DNA from 3 places in the Soonwooa sp. genome. Region 1 is predicted to be linked to each of the others. Evidence: riboswitches for the same ligand, from Rfam matches in the RefSeq annotation. Region 1 holds a riboswitch; each other region holds the start of a gene.
The links. A riboswitch is a leader RNA that binds a small molecule or an ion and turns the genes downstream of it on or off. The one in region 1 is predicted to bind cobalamin.
Positions count from the first base shown of each region.

Region 2: another riboswitch for cobalamin. It lies ahead of RT037_RS03430 (T9SS type A sorting domain-containing protein); the one in region 1 lies ahead of RT037_RS10355 (TonB-dependent receptor domain-containing protein).
Region 3: another riboswitch for cobalamin. It lies ahead of RT037_RS02765 (TonB-dependent receptor domain-containing protein); the one in region 1 lies ahead of RT037_RS10355 (TonB-dependent receptor domain-containing protein).

Region 1 covers NZ_DAMBQF010000022.1:7,080-9,283, forward strand. Annotated here, with positions in the region: gene RT037_RS10355 (TonB-dependent receptor domain-containing protein) at 1-1,218, opposite strand, end outside; cobalamin riboswitch at 1,245-1,429, opposite strand; gene mutY (A/G-specific adenine glycosylase) at 1,452-2,204, opposite strand, start outside.
Region 2 covers NZ_DAMBQF010000003.1:138,003-140,206, reverse strand. Annotated here, with positions in the region: gene RT037_RS03435 (SPFH domain-containing protein) at 1-146, opposite strand, end outside; gene RT037_RS03430 (T9SS type A sorting domain-containing protein) at 242-1,351, opposite strand; cobalamin riboswitch at 1,448-1,635, opposite strand; gene ccsA (cytochrome c biogenesis protein CcsA) at 1,719-2,204, opposite strand, start outside.
Region 3 covers NZ_DAMBQF010000002.1:212,287-214,490, reverse strand. Annotated here, with positions in the region: gene RT037_RS02765 (TonB-dependent receptor domain-containing protein) at 1-1,305, opposite strand, end outside; cobalamin riboswitch at 1,413-1,597, opposite strand; gene RT037_RS02760 (ACP phosphodiesterase) at 1,790-2,204, shown strand, end outside.

The DNA of each region.
Region 1 (2,204 bases):
ATTAAAACTTGGTGCACGAAAATTTTTAGAAGCGCTAAATTTAATAGCGTAAAAATCTGCTACCGAATAATTACCCGCCACCGAAAAAAGGAATGGACTTTTTACCCCTTCCACAAATTCCTTCTTTGCGCCAACTTCCCAATTAAAATTTTTAATACTAAAATCTCGATACAATAACGCCGAAGAACCTTGTCGACGTTTAACAGAACCAATTCCAGTCTTAACACCTAAGGCTTCAATTTGACTAACCTCACCTAAAAAATTAAGTTCAGAATTTGCGTTTATTTGATATTTAAAATCATCTTTTAAAATGAATTGTTTCGTCCCGCCACCAGATTCGGAAGCAGCAAAATTAGAATTCATATAATATTGATAATCATCTTTAAGATGTGCAACTTTAAAATCGTTTTTAAAATTTTCATTCTTAAAATACCAACCAACAATACTTTTAAAACTTTGGCTTAAATACTTACTTGGTGTCGAAAATTCTGACAACAATGGATAATTTTGGATCGCATCAAAAATCTGACTTTGCGAGTAGATTTCGTTTTTATCATCAACTTTGTAAGCAAAACCTAAATTAACGCCAGTATTGTCATAAGCGCCATTTCGGTTGACATAATTTCTCTCTTCGACTTCGTAATTGTTTTTACTTCGGTTATGATTAACTGCAAATTGAAAGCTAAATTTATCGTTACTAAAACTAGTTTTCAATAAAGGATTTGAAGTTTCAAAAGACGCATACTCCGAAAAAACTTGCCCTTTAAAACCTTTATTATATCCAAACGAATTATTTAGGTGAATAGAGCCGCCAATAGCACCACTGCCATACAAAACACTTCCACCTCCGGATTTAACTGCGATGTTATCATAACCTAAAAGTGAAATATTATTGATATCGCCTTGTCCTAAAAACTGAGAATTAATGTTAATTCCGTTCCAAACAAAAGCGGTTTGCTGCGCTGTTGTTCCACGAAAAGAAGGCGAAGACACCATTCCACGGCCATTCTCTTTAATATAAATAGGCGTTTGGAAACTCAATAAATCTGAAAGTGAAGTGGCATTTTTGAGAACATCGTCCGATTTTATCACTTTAATTTTTGAAAAATTCTTAGCATTTTCAAATTGTGAATCAACGAAAACTGTGTCTATGACAGCTTCTTGGGCGAAACCAAAAACTGGAAAGATAAAACTAAAATTTAAAAAAAATCTCTTCATACTGATCACTTTTCTCCCGAAAGCCTTTTGTTAAGTTTAAACTTGGCAGGTCTCCTGACTTTCGTTGATTACATCCCTTCTCGTCAGCGACAATGGTCTTGATGCAATCTCTTTATACGATCTACAGTTGCGGGGACAGTTGAAGACTTACATTTCATTCCCTTTTAATTTCGGATTATTAAGCCCGAAAACCAATTTTGCAAAAATATGTAAAGTTTTTCTTTTAATTCAATTTATGATGAAAAGTATTTAATATAATAATCGTGTAGAGGTTTTGGAAAAGACTTTTGTTCGGCTTCAGTAAAACTAAAACTTAAAAAATCATTTTCAGTTTTTAGTTTATCAAAATCGGATTTATTTGGTATTAAAATTTTAGAAATCGAAATTTCTAAATTGCGATGTGTTAATTTATGTTGAATAACCTTCTCATGTTCTTCAATAAAATCAATTCCATTAAAATCTAAACTCTTTGGAAACTCAAACAATTTTTTCCAAATATCTGACGTGTCACGTTGTTTAACTAAAAACTGGTCATCATGATAAACGAATTGATAACTTAAGGCTAAATTTTCAACTTTTGTTTTTTTAAGTTTAACAGGAAATTGATTAATTTTTCCGATAGCAAACGCGTGACAATCATCTTGCAAAGGACAATCCGAGCAAAGTGGATTCTTGGGTTTACAAACTTCTGAACCCAGATCCATCATCGCTTGGTTAAAACAACCTGCATCTTTTTCAGGCATAATTAATTCTGCTAGTTCTGAAAAATATTGAAAAGCTCTAGAATTAGAAATATCAAAATCATCAGCAAATAACCTCGACAAGACGCGATAAAAATTACCGTCCACCGCCGCAACCTTCTCAAGAAACGAAATACTTGCAATCGCCGCTGCAGTGTATTTGCCAACACCTTTTAGTTTTAATAATTCGGAATAAGTCTTAGGAAATTCTGAATTGTAATCGACTACCAATTGCTTCGCCGCTTT
Region 2 (2,204 bases), on a different contig from region 1:
GATAATAACACCATCAAAATCGCTACAACTGCCAATCCTACGCTATAATCGATAGAATATATAAACAATCCTATGCCTGCAAAAAACAGGATTACGCTTATTAATAAAGCAAGGTAACCAGACATTGGTTTTAAAACTTTTTCCATGTGTTTGAAATTTTGATATTAATTTGATATCATAAAGATATATATTTTTAAAATACAAAACATAAAAAAAACGCCTAAAAAAGCGTTTTAAATTTTTATTGTTTGATAAAGCTTTGTTTAATGAGCTTGTCGTTGGTTTTTAAAACAAAAATATATGTTGCTTTAGAAAGTTTAGAAACATCAATTTTTGAAGCATTTAAAACTCCCGATTGCAGCAACTGCCCGCTCATATTGAAAATTTGGAAACTAGGATTTTTAAAATCTCCTTCAACATTAATAAAATCTTTCACTAAAGTTGGATAAATTTTAATCCCATTCGCAGTTTGATTATCAACCGACATAGCGCAATTAGTCTCAACCGTTATATTTTGAACACTTACAATTTGATCCTCACAATCTTTTTTAATCAAATTAAAATTAGAATTTCCTTCAACGTTAATTAGCGTCACATTGTTCAGCGTTCCGTCCATAAAATCAAAAGAAGTTAATTGATTATTCTTCGCTAAAATCGTTTTTAACAACGGATTATTTTTGAATGCAATATTCGTTAATTGATTAGATTCAGCCGAAAACCAATTAAGTTTCGTAAGTCCAGACAAATCCAAAGTCGTCAACTGGTTGTTGTTGATATGAATTCTTTCTAGGTTAGTATTTTGTAAAACATTCAAACTCGTCAATTTGTTGTTAACCAAAAATAAACGTTGCAAATCTTTAAGCTCGGACAAATCAATCGATGCCAGGGCATTCTCATTGATGTAGACGATTTTTAACTTCGAGTTTTGAGGAAAAATAATACCAGTCAACTGATTTTTATTAAGTTCGATATTCGTCATTTTATCAAGTGCCGAAACATCCAAAACGCCTGTTAGTTTATTATTACGAAGATTAAGCGTCGTAACTTTCGTATTTTTTGAGACATCAATTTTGTTAAGATTAATAAGATCTCCCAAATTAAGCTCTGTCAAATTTGTAAAATACTCAATTCCCGTTGCATCATAGATATTAGGATAATTGGAAAGATTACGAATCGCCGTCAAAGTCAAAGCTTCAGTCTCCGAAATTTGTCCATCTTTGTTAGCATCCACCGCTGGATAAGCTTTAATAATAGCTGCTTTGAAATTAGCATCTGGAAAGTTGATGTTTTGTGCATTAGCCGCACTTGCGCCCATAATTAATAGGCTGAACGTGGTAAAAAACCGCTTCATAAGTATAAAATTAAATTAGTTTAACTCCCGAAACTATTGGGGATTATACTCATAAAGAGTGGTTATGAAAAGACAGAATGTCCATCACCTTTGTCCCCGAAAGTATCAACATTAGGCAGGTCTCCTGGCTCACATCTTGACATCGTCCTTCCCAAATATGACTTCAGTGGACAACTATTTGACATCAAGTTTTGTAGTTTACAGTTGCGGGTACAGCTTAGGTATTACACCTAATTCCCTTTTAATAAGACAAAAACATCTTAACCTAATTGCCGCAAAGATAGTATAAATAAAGCTTTTTCAGAAGTTTTAAAACAAAAAAAGGCACATCATTAACGATATGCCTTTATTATTTTATTAATCAAAATTAAGGTTGATCTTGCGTACGTTCCTCTTTTTTAATTAAAAGACTTTTGTGTAAGCTTTTATATCTAAAGTAAGAGACAAATGACAAAGTCGCCATAAATAACAATCCTAAATATACCCAAAGCGGAACCGGAATTGGATCTCCTTTTGCATAAGAGTGAAGTCCTGTCAGATAGTAATTAACACCAAAATAAGTCATTACCATAGAACAGAATGCAATCATTGTCATTACATGGAAAATATGTCTTCCACGAAGTCCAGGTACCAATCTCATGTGCAATACAAAGGCATAAACCATAATTGAGATGAAAGCCCAAGTTTCTTTCGGGTCCCAGCTCCAATAACGTCCCCAACTTTCGTTAGCCCAAATACCACCCATAAAGTTACCAACTGTAAGCGCAACTAGACCAATACTTAAAGACATTTCGCTAACGATAGCTAACTCTTTTAAAGTTGTATCATTATGTTTTTTGAAAACTCTTGTCGA
Region 3 (2,204 bases), on a different contig from region 1:
GAAGGGCTGATAAGCAGCATAGAAAGCAGGCGTCCACTCTCGTCGGTCTGGAGATTTCGCATTTTTCTCAACATTTTCGTGCACGAAAGTTCCTAGAAGACTTCCCATAAAACGCAGTCGATTCCATTGATAAGTCGACGCTAAAGCCACCAAATTGGTATAACGTGTAGGGTATGAAAAGTTGATTAAATTGGCATCTAAATTATTAAACTGGAAATCACCATTTAAGCTGATATCCCAACTCGGTGTAATCGTGTAGATGTTAGAAGAACTAACGTAAACTTCACGTTGGATGTAAGAATTCTCGAATCTGATCACATATTCTGTACGCACCGTGTCCGCATAATACGTGTAATCGTAAGCGAACTTGGCTTTAAGTTGGGTTTCGAATTTTGGAAAAAGTTTCTTTCTAAAAGTGCCTTGCACAAAGTAATTGTCATCCGTCATCCTAGAACCACGAGCACCAAATCTACCGTTAACAATGGCCGCAGGAATGCCACGGTTAGAGTTATAGGCGTAACCACGAATATTCCAAGTTCCGTTACGGATTATTCCATTTATTGTGGTTTCAAAACGTTTGGCTTTAATATCCGAATCTTGTCTTTTTGCAATCGTGTCATACGCAATCGCGCCATCTGGATATCTTTTGAAATAGCGAAAATTATACACGCCATCACTTTCCAAATATTCAGAACTAAAACTAAACGCAATTTTGTCTGACAATTTTTGCTCTAGCCTAAAAGAAGGATTAAATAATTGTATCGTGCCATTTTTGAGACGAATAGAAAGATTTGTTTTTTTGTTTCCAGTAAACGAAGGTGTTTTGGTTTGAAGATAAATAGCACTTGCAGAAGCAAAATCCTTTGCCGGTTGGAAGATTTCACTTTTTTGACCATTATATAAGGAAATACCTTCGAGATCATCTAAAGAATAACGCCCCAAATCGACCAAACCATTTTGTGCATTTCCGAGCTGGATACCATCATAAAAAACGCCAACATGTTGGCTTCCCAAACTTCGTACATTAATAGTTTTTAGACCACCAACGCCGCCATAATCTTTGATCTGGACTCCCGAAAAATAACGTAAAGCATCCGCAACCGATTGACTGCTCAAGCGTTGCAAGTCTTCTCCACTTAAGGTTTGTGCAGGAATTACATCTTTCAAATCGCGTTTGAAAAGAATAACTTCCGTGATTTCTTTTTTGGAAATACTATCTTTACTCTGTCCAAAAACTAAAGACATCACAAAAAAAGCCACAAGAAATGCCGCTTGAAAAACCGATAAAAAAAGTCGTGTCACCATTAGCTCATTTAGAATAATGATGACGCTAATGGAAAATAAGAATACAAAGCAACAGCGCAAAAACTGCACAGTAACTTCGTTGTTCTAGGCTTTATTCCACGAAAGCGTCAAACGTTAAACATACTGGCAGGTCTTCTGACTTACTTCATTTTTGGAATCCTTCCCATTCTAAGAACAGTGGATATTGTTACCAAAAACCTTGCGTGAAGCTTACAGCAGCGGGTCTGTCTGGGATTTTCACCCAGTTCCCTTTTAAAGCTTTTTATAGCTCACCAGTTTTGCAAAAGTATTAAATTTTTATTAAACAAGAAAGCCTTTTTCGTTAAAGTCCAAAATCACAAATAATTTTCCTAATTTTTAAATTATTCTAGAAAAATTTATCTAATGTAATAACATTTGCTTTGTACAAAAACAGCATTTAAAAGAAATAAATTACTTAAATTGTATTTACTTTTATAACACAAAAAATCGCACAAACATTATAATGAATTATCTTGCACACTCCTATTTATCCTTTACTGACGGGCAACTTGTCGGGAATATGATTGCAGATTTCATCAAAAATAATGAGCGCGAAAATTTCCCTTTAGAAATTCAAAAAGGCATCAAACTACATCGCGCCATTGATAGTTTCACCGATACACATCCAGCAATTTCGCAAGCAAAAAAAGTATTTAGTCCTTTGGTAAGGCTTTATGCAGGGGCTTTTGTTGATGTTGCGTTCGATTATTTTGTGGCGCACTCTATTTCGGATGGAGCACTTTTTGAACATTCCCAAAAAGTCTACAAAACACTTTGGCAATATGAAGAATGGCTTCCAGAAAATTTTAAAATTATGCTCAAAAAAATGGAAGAAGACAATTGGTTGTACAATTATCGCGAAGATTGGGGCATCAAAT